3 regions of the Pseudoalteromonas sp. T1lg122 genome follow, and region 1 is predicted to be linked to each of the others. Evidence: predicted binding sites of a transcription regulator. Region 1 holds the regulator's gene; each other region holds the start of a gene.
The links. The regulator LexA, encoded in region 1, represses DNA repair genes until DNA is damaged. The targets are predictions, from matches to a motif close to TACTGTATNNNNATACAGTA.
Positions count from the first base shown of each region.

Region 2: the regulator LexA is predicted to act here: its motif matches at 5,994-6,013, upstream of C2M33_RS05605 (SulA-like leucine-rich domain-containing protein).
Region 3: the regulator LexA is predicted to act here: its motif matches at 3,602-3,621, upstream of C2M33_RS19805 (YebG family protein).

Region 1 is NZ_PQCG01000010.1:88,262-95,816, reverse strand. Features, by position in the region: gene C2M33_RS09890 (S41 family peptidase) at 1-835, opposite strand, end outside; gene C2M33_RS09885 (endonuclease) at 936-1,595, opposite strand; gene C2M33_RS09880 (VOC family protein) at 1,706-2,059, shown strand; gene C2M33_RS09875 (hypothetical protein) at 2,034-2,759, opposite strand; gene C2M33_RS09870 (hypothetical protein) at 2,918-3,298, shown strand; gene C2M33_RS09865 (PaaI family thioesterase) at 3,306-3,743, opposite strand; gene lexA (transcriptional repressor LexA) at 3,904-4,521, shown strand; gene coxB (cytochrome c oxidase subunit II) at 4,963-6,105, shown strand; gene ctaD (cytochrome c oxidase subunit I) at 6,105-7,555, shown strand, end outside.
Region 2 is NZ_PQCG01000007.1:25,716-33,270, reverse strand. Features, by position in the region: partial or broken gene fadE (acyl-CoA dehydrogenase FadE) at 1-1,979, shown strand, start outside; gene C2M33_RS05620 (DUF6136 family protein) at 1,976-3,070, opposite strand; gene C2M33_RS05615 (ABC transporter ATP-binding protein) at 3,067-3,657, opposite strand; gene C2M33_RS05610 (S9 family peptidase) at 3,807-5,732, shown strand; gene C2M33_RS05605 (SulA-like leucine-rich domain-containing protein) at 6,037-6,474, shown strand; gene C2M33_RS05600 (YchJ family protein) at 6,515-6,994, shown strand; gene C2M33_RS05595 (alpha/beta hydrolase) at 7,148-7,555, opposite strand, start outside.
Region 3 is NZ_PQCG01000034.1:359,518-367,072, forward strand. Features, by position in the region: gene C2M33_RS19780 (bifunctional diguanylate cyclase/phosphodiesterase) at 1-671, opposite strand, end outside; gene C2M33_RS19785 (chorismate mutase) at 1,005-2,156, shown strand; gene dsbB (disulfide bond formation protein DsbB) at 2,286-2,804, shown strand; gene C2M33_RS19795 (DUF6170 family protein) at 2,804-3,106, shown strand; gene C2M33_RS19800 (ComEA family DNA-binding protein) at 3,135-3,428, opposite strand; gene C2M33_RS19805 (YebG family protein) at 3,675-3,977, shown strand; gene putP (sodium/proline symporter PutP) at 4,040-5,551, opposite strand; gene C2M33_RS19815 (EAL and HDOD domain-containing protein) at 5,923-7,146, shown strand; gene C2M33_RS19820 (MlaA family lipoprotein) at 7,212-7,555, opposite strand, start outside.

The DNA of each region.
Region 1 (7,555 bases):
TACTTATATGGCTGTTAAACTGCATGTAGCCCACTTTAGTGCCACCTTCTGTGGTAATAGTATCGACATTCTGTACCGGTGTTTGGGTGATATTACCAGCCACTAAAGAGAATGTTTTTTCTGTCTCATCATTACTAATTACCTTGAAGGTATGTGTATCGCCAGCGGTTGGCCCAAATAAAGCTTCATTTAATGTATCAATACCTGATTCCGTATTTGTATCAATACTGACACCATCCACTAAAATAACGCGATCGCCTCGTTGTAAGCCTGCATTAGCGGCAGGGGAGTCATCTTCTAAATAAGCAACTCGTAAGTCACGAGGAGGTGTGCCACTAATTAAAGCCCAGTTGATTCCATAGCCTGAAACTACGCCTGATTGAGACTCTTGAAAATAGTCTTCAGTTGGCACACTAAAGTGAAAATTGTCTTTATAAGCTCCTGAGTCTGTTGTTTCGAAGGTTTTTAATTGATCAAAATAAGCGGCGACAGAGCTGAAGTTATCTGGGTCGTTATCTTCTATTTCATCGTACCAAAGATAGGTTTCATCACTCCATGAACGTAGCCACATCTTCTCAGTAAACTCAGAGCCAGCGGTATCTGGGTAAGGTTGATTATCGTTATACGGATCATTACCAGTACGCGGTACGGCGCACTGATCTTTAAATTCACTTGATGCGGCAAAGGTGCCAGCTGTCCAAGTGGGTTCTGTCGTTGTTGGTGGCGGATTAGTCGTATCGGTATTGCTTGATGAGCCACCGCCGCCACAGCCAGATAAAGACATGCCTGAAGCCGCTAAGAAGACAGCTAAAGCGAGTTTGGTATTTTTAAACATGGGTGCTTCCTTTCTTGTATGAATTGTTTAAAAACTAACAATTACTTACTTTTAAAGCAACCAGTTGTTTAACCCTGCATGTAAAAAAATGTGCAAATAATTACAGGGACTTACGGTTGCTTATTTCAGCTATTTCAAGCTTTTGCCATGATTCAAACAGTTTGCGTTGTTTGTCAGATATCTTTAAGCCATAGGTTTTTTGCATATAGAAATAGGTATCGGCTATTTGCTTTCTTGCATAAATTGGCGGCTCAAATACACGTTGTTTAAAATCGATTTTTATTGGGCAAGCACCGTAACTTGCACTTGATGTTGTCACCATCCCATAGCGAAAGTTTGAACGGTCTGCATTTATCTCGCCAATTGCGGGGGCAAGGTTATTTATGTCGGCCTCCATTTGACGAAATTTTTCACTGACCTTTACGCAGTTTTTACGACCGCCATCTTGCCAGCATTGTAATTGATGGCCAAATTCCCAGGCTGGCACAATATGCTCCCATTCTATTCTTTTTGCTCGGGCATTTTCGTTACCGGCTCGGGTGATGGCATTGCGTGGAATATAGCCACATGAATCTGGATCGGGTACCAGCTTTTTACCTTGTCGCTTTATGTCGCAGCCACAATATAAGCTTTTGCTATTTTCAGGCAGCGATTTTATAAGGTGTTTTTTGGCGCTCGAAAAGCTAGAAAATTGCTCAGCAGAAGCAGAAAAGTTGATTAAAAAGCACAGTACAGCAAAAGAAATTAAACGCATATCCATCACATGAGTGAACTACAGGAACGGTTATTTTAGAGTGACTATTCTAAAAAGGAAAAGTATTTCAACTCAGCTATAGTTGTTAGGCCGTTTTTATTAAAGGAATTACAACTATGTTATTAGGTGCCTTTTCTGTGAGTTTAAATGTAAAAGATATCCATGCTTCAAAGCAGTTTTATGAAAAGCTAGGTTTTAAAGAGTTTGCTGGGGAGATTGAGCAACATTGGTTGATCATGAAAAACGGTGAACATTTAATTGGTTTGTTCCAAGGTATGTTTGATAAAACCATGCTGACATTTAACCCCGGATGGGATCAAAACGCTGAGGCGCTGACTGAGTTTGCAACCTTTGAGCAATTAGCGACACGTTTTCAGCAACAGGGGTTAGAGATACAAAAGGCCGGTGACGCGAGTTTTATTATCACCGACCCAGACGGCAATCCTATTTTGATTGACCAGCACGTATAGCTGGTTTTTTACGCTTTAAACGAATGTTTTGCAGTAACAAAATAATCCCAGTTATACAAAACAGCACGCTGGTGGCTGAGAAGCTGATAAGCAATGGATTGTTAAAGTTTTCTCGCTCATCATAATCCATAATGTGCAGCATCCAGAAAAAGTCGAAAATGCGCCACAGGGTGCTGCGCACAGTAATAACCTTACCGGTTAGGCTATCTAGATATAAGGTGGTTGTTAGCCAATCATCAAAGCTTACTTGCCAAACATTGGCTTTGTGACCGACTTCTCTTGGCCCATTTGGTAATAGCTGAGCTTGAGTCATGTTAGCATCAATAAGCAGATGAGCTTGTGCATTTTCAATGATTTGAGCTTCATTTGGAGTAGGCATTTTATCACCCGTTCTACCATCAAAATTGAAGACACCGAGAGGGGTGGTGACTTCTATAATCGGGGTGTTTAAAAAATGGCTATATTTAATACCTTCGATTTGCTCAAATTGCGCGGTTATTTTATCAATCGAAGTAGGGTAGTCTGACACTATAAATGGGCTACTTAAACTGCGATTAGCCAAATGTTTGCCATGCACTTTTTCAAGCGGTAATGAGCTCATTACCAGCCCACCTAAGAGCCAAAAGAAGATCTGTAAAGCGAGCAAGTAGCCAAGCCATTTATGCCCTTTACGAGCATACTTGAACATGCGTTTATTCATTATTACCCCGTTATTATTGTTGTATGGGTGCTATTTTAAGTTGTTTAACTGTATTGCCAATGCGGCATAATGTCGCATTAACTGTATTCTAGATTTGGTATATATACAAAACTGAGTTAAAGTTTCAGTCGATATCAATAGAGGGTAAAAACGAGAGTATGTCGGAAATTCAATTTTTAAATGTAGATCTGGAGCTTGAATCAAAGCACGATATTAGTGCGCTTGTTGCTGATTTGAAGAAAAACGCCATGGTTTTACATTATGACCAAGATGAATACCGCCAACTAGCACGGATTGAAGCAACCGCAGATATCAGCTCTCCAGATAAAGCGATTAACCAGCTTTGCGAGCTTATTGAGTCTTGCTCGCGCAATGCATTAAAACAGTGGTTATCGTGCTCAAAACGAACATTTGATATAGGTTTTGAATCAGGTAATTCGCCAAAATGCTTTAATCAACCCCTGCATGCCGATACCTTGTTACGTATCTCAGCAATTGGCGCAGGGATTGAAATTACTATTTATCCTGTTGAAAAATAGGTCGAATTTAGCGCTCTACTACCGCTGCGGTCATTCTTGATACGCAGCATAGCTCTCCTGCGGCATTGGTAATTTTAATATCCCAAACAGAGGTGCGCTTTCCTAAATGCAGCGGTCTAGCCGTTGCAGTTAAAACTCCCTTACGTGATGCTTTCATATGGTTGGCATTAATCTCTTGGCCAACAGCGTAGAATTTATTGAAATCAACCACAAAGTTGGCTGCATAGCTTGCCACTGTCTCGGCTAACACAACGTTTGCTCCGCCATGTACCATGCCCATAGGGTTATGATGTTCTGGGATGGCAGGCATCGTCGCCACTAAATAGTCATCGCCAATTTCTGTCACTTCAATGCCCATGGTTTTCATTAAAGTGCCTTGCCCGGTGATCCCTTGCTCCAATTCTTTACATAGCTCTAGCGTGATTGGGTGGTGCCAAATGCTCATTGTGTTTCCTTAGCCTGCTAATTAAAGCTAATACCTTATGGCATCTTAGAGTGAGGTTCAATGTAAGTTTTGTAGCAATATGACGGTATTAATTAAATTTGCGATTTTCAGATAACTGTATATACTCACAGTTAAATGTACTGTATGGAAAACCAGTTGTATGCGCCCATTAACTAAACGCCAATCGCAAATTTTAGAACTCATTAAAGTCTTTATTAAAGATACAGGCATGCCACCAACGCGTGCTGAAATAGCTCAAACATTGGGTTTTAAAAGTGCCAACGCCGCTGAAGAGCACCTAAAAGCACTGGCAAAAAAAGGCATGATCAAAATGAAGCCTGGGGCGAGTCGTGGTATTCAATTAATCGAAGAAGATGAACCAGAGCAATTAGGTTTACCTTTAATTGGCCGTGTTGCAGCGGGCGAACCCATTTTGGCCCAAGAGCATGTTGAAAGCCATTGCCAAGTTGATCCGTCGTTATTTAAGCCTGCCGCTGATTTCTTACTGCGTGTAAATGGCATGAGTATGAAAGACATTGGCATCATGGACGGTGATTTACTTGCAGTACATAGAACACAAGTTGCTGAAAATGGCCAAGTTGTTGTTGCACGAGTTGATGAAGACGTGACTGTTAAGCGTTTAGAAAAAGCTGGCCGAAAAGTATTTTTACACGCAGAGAACGAAGAGTTTTCACCTATTGAAGTTGACCTAGAGCACGAATCGTTCAATATCGAAGGATTAGCGGTAGGGGTTATTCGAAACGCTGACTGGATGTAAGTGTTCCCAACTTGGTGCATTAAATTGACTTAATTTGGTGCACCATCGAAATTTTGCTACTTAATTAGGATTTGTGAATCCTTACTCATCATTTAAAGCCTTATATGGCGCAGTTTCCCTCTCTTTTTGTATTTTGTTTGTACGCCTAAACATTAAATAACGCGCTGATTATAGTTGTTATTTTTGCACCAAAATAAACATTTATTATCACTAAAACTTGCTTATTGCTCATTTTTTAACTAATTGGTTAGTACATTGTATTAACACCTATTTACGAAATTGACACACCTAAACGTGTCAGGGAGTAATACAACGGGCTTGTATCATTTCATTGCGTCGTGATGATACGAATTCGCTCTAAACAATAAAAATACGAATGGGCACCTTGCTGTAACGCCTTTTCGCTTTGCGTCTTGCAATAGCATTTAAAGGAGCCGTCACATGGGTAAACTGCGTTACGCCTTGTGGCTTATATTACTCGCACCTGTGCAATTTGCATTGGCAAACAGCCAATTCAATATGCGTAAAGGGGTGACTGATATAAGTAATAATGTTTATGAGTTACACATGACGATATTTATTATCTGTTGTGTGATTGGCATCATCGTTTTTGCGGTGATGTTTTGGGCTTTAATACACCACCGTAAATCTAAAGGGGCTAAGCCAGCCCAATTTCATGAAAGTACAAAAGTTGAAATACTTTGGACTGCCATTCCGTTTGTTATATTAATCGCGATGGCTGTGCCTGCAACAAAAACCCTCATTGCTATGGAAGATGCCTCTAAAGCCGATATCACAATTAAAGTGACTGGCTCGCAATGGAAATGGCATTACGAGTACATGGGTGAAGATATTGCCTACTACTCAATTCTAGCTACACCGAAAGACCAAATAGACAACCAAGCAGAAAAAACTGAGCATTATTTGCTTGAAGTTGATAAACCCTTGGTACTGCCTATCAATAAAAAAGTTCGCTTTTTAATGACCTCAGACGATGTGATTCATTCGTGGTGGGTGCCTGACTTTGCGGTCAAAAAGGACGCAAATCCAGGATTTATTAATGAAGCGTGGACACGTATTAACGAGCCGGGTGTGTATCGTGGTCAATGCGCAGAGTTATGCGGTAAAGATCATGGCTTTATGCCTGTTGTAGTGAAAGCCCTTCCTGAAGATGAGTTTGCTAATTGGCTTGCTGATGCCAAACAAGAAAAAGCCAATGCAGCAGCCGCTGATGCAGCTTTACTCGATCAAACATTACCTAAAGAAGAGCTCATGACCTTGGGTGAGCAAGTCTACATGGCTAGTTGTGCTGCTTGTCATCAGCCAACAGGTATGGGGTTGCCAGGCGTGTTTCCTGCGTTGAAAGGCAGCCCAATCGTGTTGGGTGATGTGAAAGACCACATTGATGTTGTGTTACATGGCCGCCCTGGTACGGCGATGCAAGCGTTTGATAAGCAGCTTTCAATTAAGCAACTTGCTGCGGTTATTACCTATAAGCGAAATGCATGGGGTAATGATACAGGCGATGTGATCCAACCGAGTCAAATTCAAGCCGCGATTGATGCAGCAGCGGAGGCGAAATAATGAGTAACGTTATTAATGAGCAAGCAACTGGGCATGCGCATCACGACCATCATCATCCTGCGAAAGGGTTTAAGCGTTGGCTTTACACTACCAATCATAAAGACATTGGGAGTTTATACCTGATCTTTTCTCTTACCATGTTCTTGATTGGTGGAGCGATGGCTATGGTGATCCGCGCTGAACTATTTCAGCCAGGATTACAGTTAGTCGATCCGCACTTTTTTAACCAAATGACCACGGTACATGGTTTGATCATGGTGTTTGGTGCTGTTATGCCCGCATTTACTGGGCTTGCTAACTGGATGGTGCCTATGATGATTGGTGCACCTGATATGGCGCTGCCGCGCATGAACAACTGGAGCTTTTGGATATTACCTTTCGCATTTTTAATCCTGCTAGCTTCTTTACTCATGCCGGGGGGCGGTCCTGCATTTGGCTGGACATTCTACGCACCACTTTCCACCACTTACAGTAACGATAACACTGCACTTTTTGTATTTGCCGTACATATCATGGGTATCAGCTCAATTATGGGGGCGATTAACGTTATCGTGACTATCGTCAATCTAAGAGCGCCGGGTATGACGTGGATGAAACTGCCACTGTTTGTCTGGACTTGGTTAATCACCGCATTTTTGTTAATTGCTGTAATGCCTGTTTTAGCAGGGGCGGTCACAATGGTGTTGACCGATAAATACTTTGCAACGAGCTTTTTTGATGCCGCGGGAGGGGGCGACCCCGTGATGTTCCAGCACATCTTCTGGTTCTTCGGTCACCCTGAAGTGTACATCATGATTTTGCCGGCCTTTGGTATTATTTCGACTATTGTGCCAACCTTTTCACGCAAAAAGTTATTTGGCTACGCTTCTATGGTGTATGCAACCTCATCGATTGCTCTTTTGAGTTTTATTGTATGGGCACACCATATGTTCACTACCGGGATGCCTGTAGCCGGTGAGCTATTCTTCATGTACGCAACCATGCTCATTTCGGTACCCACAGGGGTTAAGGTGTTTAATTGGGTGGCTACTATGTGGCGCGGCTCAATTAGTTTTGAAATTCCGATGATGTTTGCCATCGCCTTTATCGTGTTGTTCACTTTGGGTGGTTTCTCTGGCTTGATGCTCGCGATTACTCCGGCTGACTTCCAGTATCACGATACCTACTTTGTGGTGGCACATTTCCATTATGTGTTAGTAACAGGCGCCGTGTTCTCAATTATGGCGGGAGCTTATTACTGGCTACCAAAATGGACAGGCAACATGTACAACGAAACACTAGCGAAATGGCATTTCTGGCTATCGCTAATTAGTGTCAACGTATTGTTCTTCCCTATGCATTTTGTTGGTCTTGCGGGTATGCCACGTCGCATTCCTGACTATGCTCTGCAGTTTGCTGATTTTAACGCCATTATCAGTATTGGTGGCTTTGCATTTGGGCTATCGCAACT
Region 2 (7,555 bases), on a different contig from region 1:
AAAGATAATAAATTCTTTGCCATGATCATCAAAAAAGAATACGGCGGTTTAGAGTTTTCTGCTTATGCACAATCGTGTGTACTACAAAAACTAACAAGTAAATCAACGTTACTTTCATCTATCGTAGGTGTACCTAACTCATTAGGTCCGGGCGAATTACTTCAGCACTATGGTACTAAAGAGCAAAAAGATCATTACTTACCGCGCTTAGCAAGTGGTCAAGAAATTCCATGTTTTGCTTTAACATCACCAGAAGCCGGTTCTGACGCAAGTGCAATTCCTGATTACGGTGTTGTTTGTAAAGGTCAGTGGAATGGTGAAGAAGTTGTCGGTATTAGCCTAACATGGAACAAGCGTTACATTACTCTAGCTCCAGTTGCGACTGTACTTGGTCTTGCATTTAAACTACAAGATCCTGACGGTTTATTAGGTGATGATAAAGAACCTGGTATTACCTGTGCGCTGATCCCAACAGATACCCCAGGGGTCGAAATTGGCCGTCGTCACTTCCGCTAAATGTACCATTCCAAAATGGTCCTACTCGCGGCAAAGACATCTTCGTACCACTTGATTACATCATTGGTGGCCCGAAAATGGCTGGTCAAGGCTGGCGTATGCTTGTTGAATGTTTATCTGTTGGTCGTGCAATCACCTTGCCGTCTAACTCTACAGGTGGCATTAAAACAATTGCGCTTGCAACGGGTTCATACAGCCGTATTCGTCGTCAATTCCGTTTGCCAATTGGTCAAATGGAAGGTGTTGAAGAATCACTCGCTAAACTTGCAGGTTACGCATATAGCTCTGATGCTGCAGTAAGCATGTCTACAGGTGCTGTTGACCTTGGCGAAAAACCATCGGTTGTATCTGCAATTATTAAATACCACTTAACTGAGCAAATGCGTGAAGCAACAATTCACGGCATGGATGTTCATGGTGGTAAAGGCATTATGCTTGGTCCAAACAACTACCTAGGTCGCGGTTACCAAGGTGCGCCAATTGCGATTACCGTTGAAGGTGCAAATATCTTAACACGTAACATGATCATCTATGGTCAAGGTGCAATTCGTTGTCATCCATTCGTGTTAACTGAACTAGGCGCTTGTGCAATTGAAGACCGTGAAGAAGCGCTTGCAGTATTCGATAAAGCGTTAATGGGCCACATTGGCTTTACTATTTCGAACCTTGTTCGCACTAAGTGGTTAGCATTTACAAACGCACGTTTCACAAGTACACCGTACAAAGACGAAACCGCTGAGTTTTATCGTGTTGCGTCACGTTTCAGTGCATCATTAGCATTAATGTCAGATATTAGCATGGCGGTATTTGGTGGTTCATTAAAACGTAAAGAGCGTATCTCTGCACGTTTAGGTGACTTACTAAGCTACTTATACCTTGTATCTGCAACACTTAAACGTTACAACGACGAAGGCCGTAAAAAAGAAGATTTTGCGCTTGTTCAATGGAGCTGCCAAGATCACCTTTACCACTGCCAACGTGCACTTGCTGACTTAATCAATAACATGCCATCTGCACCACTACGTGCAATGCTAAAAATTATGTTATTCCCATTCGGTCGTCCAGTTCGTAAACCTACTGATAAGCTTGAGCACAAACTAGCACACTTATTACAAGTACCAAGCGAAACTCGTAACCGTTTAGCTAACTACATTTACCTTAAAAACGAGCCACTTAACCTTGTTGGTCGTCAAGAGCAAACGCTTAAAGACGTACTAGAAGTTGAGCCTCTGTTTGATAAGGTGTGCCGTGAAAAAGGCGTGAAACTGCCTTTCTTCCAACTTGATAAAGTAGCGCAAATGGGCCTAGAAGCAGGTATTTTAAGCCAAGCTGAAGCCGACAAACTAGCCGCTGTTGAAAAAGCCCGTCTTGACGTTATTAACGTTGACGACTTTGACCCAGCAGACTTAGTTGCAGGTAAAGTAGCCCGCGGCGAGAGCGATAAAAAAGCTGACGCCGCTTAAGCTAGCAAAACAATTCCAATTGTTATGAAAAACCAAACCAGCGCAAATTGCGCTGGTTTTTTTTGCGCTAAATATTGTTGCAATACACACCACACTGCCCCAATGAAGAAGTAAATCATTTTAGTACCAAGCATGCTTATAACGAGTATTAAAGCTACAGCAAAAAATATAAAGCTCGGTAAAAACTGGCTCCTATAAAACGGCTTGTCTTGGTTATTACTTTGAAAGAACAGCTGAAATTTTTGAAAAACAGCCAAGCAATCAAACTGCAGCGAGCTCGTTAGCAATACGCATACTGAAAAAGCCACAGCCTGTATCAAGTCACTAAAGTCATTACGAACTGAAATTAGCTGTAATAAAGCGAACAAGCATGCTAGCAAAACTGAACCACGCCATATTAAGCTCCAGCTGTGCTGTATGAAATAGCTAAGCCAAAATAAAGCAAGCGAGTGTACTTTTAATTTATGGCTCATTCTTACGGGTGGGAGCAAAGTCGAGCAGCCGAAAATAACAACAAAACCCAAAAAATATTGCATTGAAGATAAACTAATAGGCAGTAATACCAAGACAGAACTGAGTAATAAACTATAAAGAAGCGCACGAGGCTTATAAAGAACAAATACTCCACATAACCATTGCAACAACATGAACAGCAAAAAATGAGGTACTTGTAGCCACTGCTTTAACGATAGATCTATTGCTATTAATAAACTGGCAATGAGCCATGCATTACTTAAAAGTAGTAACTTGCAGTCAGCACATACTCGCCAATAGGATATATAAAGACTTCGCTGAAACGCCCTATTTTTCTCATTTTTAATGGCTGGCGCCATGGCCCACAACATTACCGATTCAAGTAAAAGATAAACCACTGCTAATTTTGCACCGTAAGCAGGTGCTGCATGGCTATCGACTATTTTGCCGAGTCCTAAAAACAACAGCAAAACCATACCAAGAAATGCAGGGCCTAGTACCAGTGCAAACAACAAGCTAAAACTCTTTAACTGAGACAGCATACTTTTGAGGGTGGTCGTATATGCTAGGTATCGATAAGAAAGGAATGACAAGTAACTAGCAAAAGAATCAATCATAAAGATGTACACTCAAAACCACGCTGCACAAACACCTCTGGTTCGTGGCTTGTAATGATGATTTGCCCATTAGGTTTATCATCTAGGTAGCCATCAAGTAAGGTCAGCAAAAATTGAATACTTGTTTGATCAAGCGCTGCACTCGGTTCATCTAAGAGTAAAAATGGAGCTTGCTTTAAAAAAGCAATAATAAGCTGACACTTCTTTTGATTGCCACTCGACAAAGCACTAAAGCGAGTATTGAGGTGCTCTGTAAAGTTAAACCCTGTAATGAGCTGCTCTGGCATATCTTTATTTAATGCCTTGCAACTAAGTTCAAAAATTTGCCGCGCAGTTAAAAAATCAGGCAGCACAATAAGATCGCTAGCAATTGATACATCGCTTTGCGGCGATTTTAATGCCTCATTATTATATAAAACCAGCCCAGACTGGGGCTTTTCAAGGCCCGCTAGTATCATCAGTAATGTTGTTTTTCCTCTACCATTTGCTGCCTGTAAACAAACTCTTTTACCTTGTAATTGCTTATTATAGTTTTCAAAAACGTGTGCTGAAGCAAAACGCTTGTTGAGGTTGTTAATTTCAATCATGTTTATTCCTTTGATAGTGAAAAAATAGTAGCACACTCATGTTCCTAATTAGTTACATGATTTGTAACAAATATCGAACTGGTAAAACTTGCGTTTATATAATGAACAGGCAAGACTCTATAGCGAAAAATAGATAAGGAATAATTACAATGAAACCGAGTTTTCAACTAGCAGCTGTTGCATGCGCACTTAGCCTTGCACTTGCAGGATGTTCACAATCAACCCAATCAACAAGCAGCACCGAAAGCGTGCAACAAAAACAAACTGTAAAACAGTATGACGCTGAAACCTTTTTTGACACAACGTCAATTATGGGCAGCAGCTTTTCACCAAAAGGCGACAAAATACTCGTTAGTAGTGACGAAAGCGGCATTTATAGTCTTTATGAAGTAGATATAAAAAGCGCCAAGAAAACCCGTTTAACTGACTTTGAAGACAGTACTTATGCAGTTGCTTATTTCCCTAATGATGAGCGCGTATTATTTACCAAAGACTCTGGCGGTAACGAGCGTTATCACATCTATGTTCGCGAAACAGACGGCACAGTTAAAGATCTTACGCCAGGTGAAGAAACCCGCGCGGGTTTTGCAGGCTTCACTGAAGATGCGAAACAATTTTTTATAACCAGCAATCAACGTGATGCTAAGTTTATGGATCTTTATCGCGTCGATGCTAGCAGTTATGAAGTAACCCTTGTTTATCAAAACACCATGGGACTGGATGTCGGTGCGATCAGCCCTGATGGCCGTTTTATTGCTTTATCTAAAAATAATTCGAACAAAGACAGCGATGTGTTCATTCTCGATACGCGTAAAAAAACACTGAAGCCAGAGCTCATTACCCGCCATGACGACGACGCCAAATACGGCCCTGAAACCTTCTCAACAGACAGTAAATCACTGTATTACTCAACCGATGCTAAAGGTGAGTTTGCAGAAATTTGGCGCTATGACTTAACGACCGGTAAGCACAGCCCTGCCCTCAAAGATGAGTGGGATGTGAGCTTTATTTACTTCTCTGAATCTGGTCGTTATCAAGTAAGCGGTGTTAATGCCGACGCAAGCACTAAGGTGTCAATAATCGATACCACCACAGGTAAAAGCATAGCCATGCCATCGCTGCCTGCTGGTAACTTACGTGGTGTTAATTTTTCAGCTGATGAAAAGACCATGGCGTTTTATTTAAATTCAGATACCTCGCCAAGTAACCTATTTGTGTGGCAACTCGGTGAATCGAAAGCGAAACAGTTAACCAACACATTAAGTGATGCAATTAATCAAAATGACTTGGTTGAAAGCACAATTGTGCGCTTTAAAAGTTTTGATGGTTTAGAAATCCCTGGGGTTTTATATAAGCCTAAGCAAGCTAACAGCAACAACAAAGTACCAGCTTTAGTGTGGGTGCACGGCGGCCCTGGCGGCCAAAGCCGCACAGGCTATAGTGCAATGCAGCAGCATCTAGTCAATCACGGTTATGCCATTTTTGCGGTCAATAACCGTGGCAGCTCAGGCTATGGTAAAACCTTCTTCCATTTAGATGACAAAAAGCATGGCACTGATGATTTACAAGATATCGTATACGGCAAAAAGCATCTACAAAGCCTCGATTGGGTCGATGCTGACAAAATTGGCATCATAGGAGGAAGTTACGGTGGCTTTATGACCGCCGCCGCACTTGCCTTTGAACCTGAAGAGTTCAAAGTAGGTATCAACATCTTTGGTGTAACAAACTGGGTTAGAACCTTAAACTCGATTCCACCATGGTGGGAAAGCTTTAAAAAGGCGCTGTATGACGAAATGGGCGACCCAGCTACAGACGGTGAACGTCACCGTGCAATTTCGCCACTATTTCATGCTAAAAACATCACCAAGCCATTAATGGTGATCCAAGGTGCTAACGACCCTCGCGTTTTACAAGTTGAAAGCGATGAACTCGTTGCCGCTGTTAAGGCAAATGGTGTGCCTGTCGAATATGTATTATTTGATGATGAAGGCCATGGTTTTACTAAAAAGGAAAACCGCATAAAAGCCTCAAACGCATATCTTGAGTTTTTGAATACTTATTTAGATAAGTAGCAAGATTGCAAAGATAAAGAGCCGGTATTTATACCGGCTTTTTTATGCAAAACACCTGTATAAAAGAAAAATGTTACGTCTTACACAGTACTGTACAAAACACTGTATGAGTTAAATGCTAAATTTTTTAGCTTTTTAACTCTGCAAACCAAAATTATAACTACATGTTTAATAAGAACTAAATCATTTTAATTAACATAAAACTGAATCATTGGTTAAAAAATAGCAAAAAAAGTACTTGCGCAAAAACACTGTATAAACTACTGTATACACATACTGTATAAACAACCAGTGAGTGAAAGTTATGTTACAGCCAATTACCTTAAGAACAGTTAAAAGCTACCAACAAGATAACGACAAAGCGTCTGTTAATTTAATTCAAATTGAAGACGAAATATCAGCAACCTTTGAGCTATTAAAAGTATTACATCATTACAATAGCCAAAATGCATGGACACTATTAATTGCACCTGATCATGTTCCTAGCAAAGCATTATTAGATTCGTGTTCAATTGATACCAGCAAACTACTTGTGATCAGACAAAAGCATTTAGTAAACCTTGAATACGTACTTAGCTCAGCATTACATAACGGTAACTTTGCTGCTGTGATCACATGGACAGATATTGTAAACAATCATCAACTTGATTCGATGAACTTAAACCTAGATCAGGCATCAGCTAAGTTTTATTGCTTTACAAAAAGCGCTCAATTAAACAATTTAGTACCGCAGCCACAATAGGCTTGTTAAAATAACAATTTACATTTTTAGGTAAGTTGTTATGACATCACTCACACACTCCCTTTGTCCTTGTGGCAGCGAATCGACTTACGAGCTTTGCTGCCAGCCTTTTCATACCGGTGCAAGCCAAGCTGATACCCCAGAGCAACTTATGCGTTCTCGTTTTAGTGCATACGCGCTAAAAGATGCAAAATATGTATTTAGTACTTATGCACAAAGCCAGCAAGCCGCGAACCCGGTTCGCGAAATTAAAGATTTTGCTAATAGCTGCCGTTTTACCAAACTCAGTGTTTTAGAGACTGAACATAACGAGCAAGAAGGCTTTGTAGAATTTAAAGCAAATTACTTTTACCAAAACTTGTATTGTGAGTTACACGAAAAGTCGCGTTTTATTAAAGAAGATGGCTTATGGCGTTACCTTGATGGTGATATAACGCCAGTTGCAGATATTAAAATTGGCCGTAATGATGAATGCCCTTGTGGTAGCGGCAAAAAATATAAAAAGTGTCACGCTCTTTAATTGCTCTTATACCAATCCGCTTAATTAAGTAGTCTATTTTGAGGCAATAAAACCTCGTTGATAGCAAGGCAAAAATTTCGTTATTTAGTTGTTCTAAATGAGAAATTTTTAACGCAGTTAGCGACAGGTTTGATCCCTCAAAATGATTAAGTATTATTGCGGGTTGGTATTAACCTGGTAAATCCAGTCTAAGGCTTGGGTAATCGTTGTTGGGAATGCAGTTGCATGGCGTGCCTGAGGAATAACAAATAAATTTGTTGTAACCAGCGCGCCGCTTTGTTTAGTAATTTTAGCTGCTAATTGCCTTGCCCCCGACACCATTTGTTCACCTTCGCTTTCTTCAAGTTCTCCCACTGCGATGTAAACTTTTGTTGTGTTGGCAGCTGGTTTTACAGCCATAGCTAATATTGAGTTTTCTTTAAACCACACTGAAGGACTACCGATAATATAATTTGAAAAAAGCGAAGGCTCAGTGAATAAGGTATAAGCCGCAAATAAACCGCCAAGTGAGTTACCGACTAACGTACTTTTTTGGGTTGTTCTGAAGTCGGCCTTAATATA
Region 3 (7,555 bases), on a different contig from region 1:
ATTGGCACAAGCACACTAACCACCCACTTATGCCAAATAGTGTCGTAATACACTTTTGACCACACCGCTTCTCGACTTGGGTTAGTCGCCGCTTGAGCATAATTAAATGTCTCGCCTTTGGTAAAATCAAAACTACCAGGTACATTGAGTGCCCAGTTAGGTGGTGCGATACGAATAAAGTTATCTTTGGTGACAAGGTAAAAATTAAAGAAATCTTGAATTAAGGTCGGTGAAACAATTTTCCAGAGTGACTCAGAATCGTTTATAAGCTGTTTATAAAATTCAGAATATTTATCTTGAGGGAGAAACGCAGCCGATAAGCCATCTTCTGAGGTACTACGAATACTGCCATCGAGGGCAAATTTGAGTTCTGCGCTGCGTTTACTTTGTAAATGCGATTCGTTGTGAAGGAGTTGGCTGCTTACAACGTTATTCGCCTGCTCAGCAATATTGATTTTGGTTTCAATCAAGCGGTTAAACTGACGACTCAAGCGTTCACTAGAGTGCTTTAAAAGCTCATGCTCTTCAAAAACAAGCTGTTTTTCTTCAGATTTAAGCATTAAAGCCGCAGCACATATACCCGCAATCAAACAGATCGCAGAGATCAGCAGCGACAATTTCATACTTAATGAATTCACACCAAAACGTGATGGCGGTCGTCGATACACCACAGGACTACCTTATTAATAATTGTTATTATTTATTGTGCAAAAACAAATATACCAGAATCATTTTTATATTTATAAATTTTTTATAAATATAAATGAATTTTCTGAGTAAACACCTATGTTTTCTAAATTAGCTGCGATCGGCGGTTGACTTTACGTACAAGGTTTTTACATTAATCCAATGAAACAAATTATCTCTCGCACTTACTTTTCGTTTTTTAGCTTCTTTAGATAGAGGAGGCTTAACTGTTTGCGAGATAAATTCACCGAATAGCTAAAGCCTCCCACTTGGGAGGCTTTTTTGTTTGTGCACTGTTTTGGAATGAGGAAACCAACATGAGCATTGATACATTAAATGCGTTACGACACGATATTAATGAAATAGATTCCGACTTACTGGTGTTACTGGCTAAAAGACGCCGTATTAGCCACAGCGTAGTTGAATATAAAATTGCTAATAACAAACCAATCCGCGATGAAGCTCGCGAACAAGCATTACTCGAAAAGCTTATCAATTATGGTAAGTCGCTAGGACTGGATGCGTACTACATTAATAATGTGTTCCAAACCATTCTTGAAGATTCGGTTTTAAACCAACAAGCCATGCTACAAAAGAATCTTAACCCAGAAGCAATGAGCGAAACGCACCGCGTTGCTTATTTAGGTGGTCAAGGCTCTTATAGCCAATTAGCCTGTCATAAATATTTCAGCCGCCGCCCTGGAAAAGTCATTGAAATGGGCTGCTCAAGCTTTGAACAAATCACTGGTAAGGTTGAAAGTGGCCAAGCTGATTTTGGCTTACTACCAATTGAAAACACCAGCTCAGGAAGTATCAATGAAGTTTTCGATTTATTACAACATGCGCAAGTTTCAATCGTTGGTGAAGTAACTCACAGCGTTGAACACTGTTTATTAGCAATGCCAGGGACTGAGCTTTCTCATATTAATAAAATCTTTGCTCACCCACAGCCATTTGCTCAATGTAGCCGCTTCATTCAGGGTTTAGGTGATATTCAACATGAAACCTGTGATTCAACTTTCCATGCATTACAATCAGCGGTAGAAACTGCAAATAGCGCCGCTATCGGTTCAGCGCAAGCAGGTAAAAACGTTGGATTAGAAGTCGTTAAGTCAGGCCTTGCAAACCAAAGCGAAAACCACAGCCGCTTCATTGTTGTCGCGCGTAAACCGCTGCAAGTATCAAAGCAAATTCCAACTAAAACCAGTTTAATTATGGCCACCAAACAACAAGCAGGTTCGTTGGCTGATGCCTTAATGATCTTTAAGCATCATCAAATCAATCTAGTAAAATTAGAATCTCGCCCAGTTCCAGGTAACCCATGGGAAGAAGTGTTTTATGTTGACCTTGAAGCAAACCTTGATGACTTACACGTTAAGCAAGCCCTTGAAGAACTAAAAGAACACACCCAGTACACACGTGTATTAGGCTGTTATCAAAGCGAGTCTTTGCAAGCTGTTAGTGTGTAATAAGCAGCCTAGATAAGATGAATGAAAAGGAGCAGGTTGGCTCCTTTTTCATATAATTTCATCTTAGATACTTGCACCCACTGCCCTGTCTAAGCATAATCTTGAAAACAATTAGACATTGGATCTTTCATGAATTGGTTAGCAGAATTAGCAACTAAAAGAACACCTTGGTTATTATTAGCCTTTATCTCCCTCGCTTTCGAAGTCACCGCGTTATTTTTCCAATACAACATGGGGCTTGAACCCTGCATTATGTGTATTTATCAACGTACTGCTGTTCTAGGCTTACTTGCTGCGGGTGTTATCGGTGCGATTAACCCACAAAATATGGTTCTTCGACTCGTTGCATTTGCCACTTGGGGCGTCTCTGCAATTTGGGGTTACTTTATTGCTAAAGAACATATTGCAATGCAAAACAATACAGACCCTTTTGCATTTAGTTGTGCATTTGAACCTAACTTCCCAAGCTTTATGCCACTGCATGAGTGGATCCCTAGCTTCTTTGCAGCCACAGGTGATTGCGGCAATATCGATTGGCAGTTTGCTTCTATGAGTATGCCAGCCTGGATGGAAGTTATTTTTGCGGCGTTTTCAGTGGTATTTATAGCCGTAGTAGTTAGCCGTTTAGTGAGCAAAAAGTCGCTGTAATGATTTATTTTTTTACTAGTCAAATCCCCGCTTTAAAAGCATTTAAAGTAAGGCAACGTCAGCAAATTATTGCCCTTGCTTTGGCTCATTTAAGCCCGAGCAAAAAAATTATTTTATCGGTGTGCAAGCTTGCCTTTTTAGCACCATTATTTTTAGGTTTAGCTTACTTTGAAGGCTGGATGCTCATCCCTTGGTTGTTGTTAGCAGGTTTAAGTTACCCCCTTATCACAACACCTGTCGAAAACATGTTCGCGTTAGCGCATTTAGACAAAGCTATCGATGAATTTAAACAGGGCGAATAACGCCCTGTTTAGGTGTGTAGCCTGCTGTTTATAATGTAATTTTTCCCTCAAGTTTAGCAAATAGCTTATCGCCAATTCCTTTTACTTCTTTTAATTGTTCAACCGATTTAAACGGACCTTGCTTAGTACGATGTTCAACAATCGCCTTCGCTTTTGATTCACCGATTCCTGGTAACTGAGTTAACTGCTCAATGCTGGCTTTATTAATACTCAGCTTTTGCATTTTAACTTGTGTAGCTTCGGTTGGTGTTTCGGCTGATGCCTGTGTCGTTGGCAGTAATGCAAGACTAGTGGCAAGTAAAATACTTGATAGTAGTTTCATAATTTCCTCCATGATGTCCATCTTGGACAGATAGTTAGCTGTTACCCAACACTCACTCCATCGCTTGTGTTTAACTTTGGGTAACATTTTAAATAAAGCTAATGTCCCTATTATTGTCAAATTTGCTGAATAAATATTTTCGCTTGCTACTTGCAAAGTAAAGCGCGAAGCATTACTGTATATAAAAACAGTAATCAAGGTGGCGATTTTACGCTGCAAATGCCACGCTTAAATGCAGGAGAAATCATGGCTGTTGTTGTTAAATATGTTGTAGAAAGAAACGGAGTCGAGCGCATGACGTTTACTACTAAAAAAGAAGCTGATGCGTATGACAAAATGCTCGACATTGCTGAGTCATTAGAACTAATGCTTGAAAAAGTTGATGTACCATTAAGCGAACAACAAATTGAATCGCTGGCACTTGAAATGGCAAAAGAAAAAGATCAGTTTATGGCGGTGCTTAAAGGCGCTAAAGAAGTAGAGCCGAAACCTAAAAAAGCAAAATCTGCAGATAACGTATCAGATATAAAAGAAAAAGCGGCTAGCTAAAAGCAAATTTAGATCATAAAAAAGGGCAACATCAGTTGCCCTTTTTTGTACTCAATCAAAAATTACAGTGATGATTCTACCTCATCAAATAAATCTGTAATTTCTTTTTTCGGCTCAGCCGTCATCAGGCTCACTACGACAATCGCAATAGTCGATAAAACAAAGCCCGGGACAATCTCATAAAGGAGTGCACTCAGCGTTTGACCATTAATAGTAATTGGCGCATAAATCCAAAACAGGACTGTTGCAGCACCGACCACCATACCACTAATCGCACCTTGCAAGTTCATACGTTTCCAGTAAAGACTAAGCAGCACTAATGGGCCAAATGCAGCACCGAAACCTGCCCAAGCATTACTAACCAAATCAAGAATCGAGCTATCACGGTCATAAGCGAGGTAAATAGCAAGAATTGCTACCAGCATTACGCTGATACGGCCGACTAAAACAAGCTCTTTTTGCGATGCATTACGGTTTAAATAGATTTTATAAAAATCTTCTGTAAGTGAGCTTGAACACACCAATAACTGCGACGAGATGGTACTCATAATGGCGGCTAAAATTGCTGCTAATAAGAAGCCTGCAATCAAAGGATGGAAGATTAGCTCAGACAACACTAAGAAAATGGTTTCTTTATCATCAATTGGCATTTGGTTCTCAAGCATATATGCCGCACCAAAAAGACCTGTTAATACAGCACCAATTGCTGAAAGTGTCATCCACGACATACCCACACGACGCATAGTTGGCATATCTTTTACAGAACGTACCGACATAAAACGCACAATAATGTGTGGTTGACCAAAATAACCAAGGCCCCATGCCATAGCAGAGATAATGGCGATCGTTGAGCCACCGGCAAACCAATCCATCATATTCAGGGCATGGATCTCAGTGTCTTTCGGTGAACTTAACAGTAAGTCATAACGTGCATTTGCTAAGGTATCCATAAACGGTTGATCAAGCATGGTATAGGTTGCAATCGGCACTGCCAGTAGCGAGATAAACATGATACAGCCTTGTACAAAGTCAGTAAGGCTCACTGCTAAGAAGCCACCAAACAAGGTGTAAATAACAACAACACCCGTTGTAATGTACAGACCCATCTCGTAACTCATATTAAATGAATTTTCGAATAACTTGCCGCCAGCAACAACGCCTGATGAGGTATACAAGGTAAAGAAAACGATGATTACAATCGCAGAAATAACACGCAGTATATTTTTATTATCATCAAAGCGGTTAGCGAAGTAATCTGGAATGGTGATTGAGTCATTTGCTTTTTCTGTGTACACACGTAATCGAGGTGCAACTAAAAAGTAGTTAGCCCAAGCACCTAATACGAGACCTATAGCAATCCAAACTTTGCTTAAACCAAACAAGTACATTGCACCAGGTAGGCCCATCAGCAACCAACCACTCATATCTGACGCGCCAGCTGAAAGCGCTGCAACACTTGGTGATAAATTACGACCACCTAGCATATAACCTGATACATCATCTGTGGATTGCTTATAAGCATATAGCCCAATCCCCAGCATAACGATGAAGTACAATGCTAACGAAATTATCATTCCTGTTTCCAAATTAGCCTCCAATAATTGATTAATGTTGGCTTTTAATCCGAATAATGACTCGCAAGTTATTTAATTTAAAGACATTATTGGGGTAAAAACCGATATCACCCATGACTATAACACGCTTCCCCCCTACAACTCCAATCAAGCCGTTGAGTGACATGGCACAGAATTACAACCTTTTCATAACAAAAATGTGATATTTAATCGCAAGTTATAGAATTTCATCACAATTTATCCTAGTCTTAAGATCAAAACAAAATCAGTATTTATCCTCAAATACGCGCATTTAATTAATGCTATTTCAGGCACAATGGCATATATTGCTCATGGATAAATGAATTAACCGAAGTGGACATGCTAGGACTATGTATTTTTACGCTGCACGCCAACCTATTTTAGATAAGGAAAAGAAACTTGTCGGCTACGAACTCCTGTTTAGGGATGGCGTAGATAACGTGTTTCCAGACATTGATGGCGATGAAGCAACATCACGACTCATTGAAGGTAGTCAGTTCAATTTTGGTTTAGAAGATTTAACGGATAACAAACCAGCGTACATTAATTTCACTTTAGAGACACTCCAAAAAGGCTACCCACTTTTATTGGGTAAAGAACAAGTCGTTGTCGAAATTCTTGAAACTATTCAACCTGGTAAACGTTTACTTGCGCTGGTTAAAGATCTAAAAGAGCGAGGCTATACACTGGCACTTGATGATTACATACACCAACCTGTATGGCGTCATTTTTATCCGTATATCGATATGATCAAAATTGACTTTTTAACCTGCGATCAAGAGTCAATTGAAGCGGTTATTGAGGCAATCAAACCTCATCCGCATATCAAGTTGCTTGCCGAAAAAGTGGAAACATACGAGAAATATCAGCTGGCTCTAGAAATGGGCTTTAGCTACTTTCAAGGCTTTTTCTTTTCGAAACCTGAGATGGTACAAAGTAAAACTTTACCACCTTCTGAGATGGCTCTTGCCGAGCTTCTATACGAAACATCGAGTATTGATTTAAACCTCAGAAAAATCACTGAGGTGTTTGAACGTGACGTTAACTTGTCTTATAAGTTGCTACGCTACTCAAACTCAGCGGCCTTTAAACGTCGCGCTGAAATCAGCACTATTAAACAAGCACTTATCGTATTAGGTAGTGAAGAAATTAAACGTTTCTTGTCACTGCTATTTGCAGCTCAAGTTTCAGCGGATAAACCTGCTGAGCTTATTCGCCTTTCGTTAACCCGTGCTCGGTTTGCTGAATTACTCGCAATCAGCCACGGCAAATTGCGAGATACAGGTATGGCATTCTTAACGGGTATGATGTCGTTGATGGATGCTATCTTAGATGAAGACATGCCAAGCGTAATGAATAAGCTACCGCTAACCGTCGAAATAAAAGATGCGCTGCTTAAAGGTGAAGGCTTACTCGCTACCTATCTAAACCTTGTAAAATTTTATGAGCAAGCAGATTGGGAAAAAGCGAAAGAAATCCAACAGCAGTTGGGTCTTAAGCCTGAAGAAGTACCAGACGCTTACCACGATGCATTAAGTTGGTCTAATGACCAAATGAGTGTGTTTGGGGATTAATACCAATTCGCTTAAAGATATAAAAAATGCCAGCAATTGCTGGCATTTTTTTGAGTTGAATAATCTTAAAGATTCTCTAAAAAGTCTTCATCAAAATCATCAGGCTCTTTTTCTACTGGCGGATTGCCGTCATATAGCTCATACAATTGACGCTGGAAGTAGATATCCTTCATAAAGATATATGGGTCAAGCGACTCATTTAATAAGCTCTCTTGCGGCATTAATGAAGCACGTGCCTCAACTGCTTTCAGTGCAAACACCAATATAGTCTGTGGCGTCGTTAAGGTGATTTCAGGTAACACAAAGTTATCGACCACATCACCGGTTAAGTTTCGTGCAGTACTTGGCCCCATACCTGGGATCATTAAGTAAGCACCATCACCCACTCCCCATACGCCGAGGGTTTGAC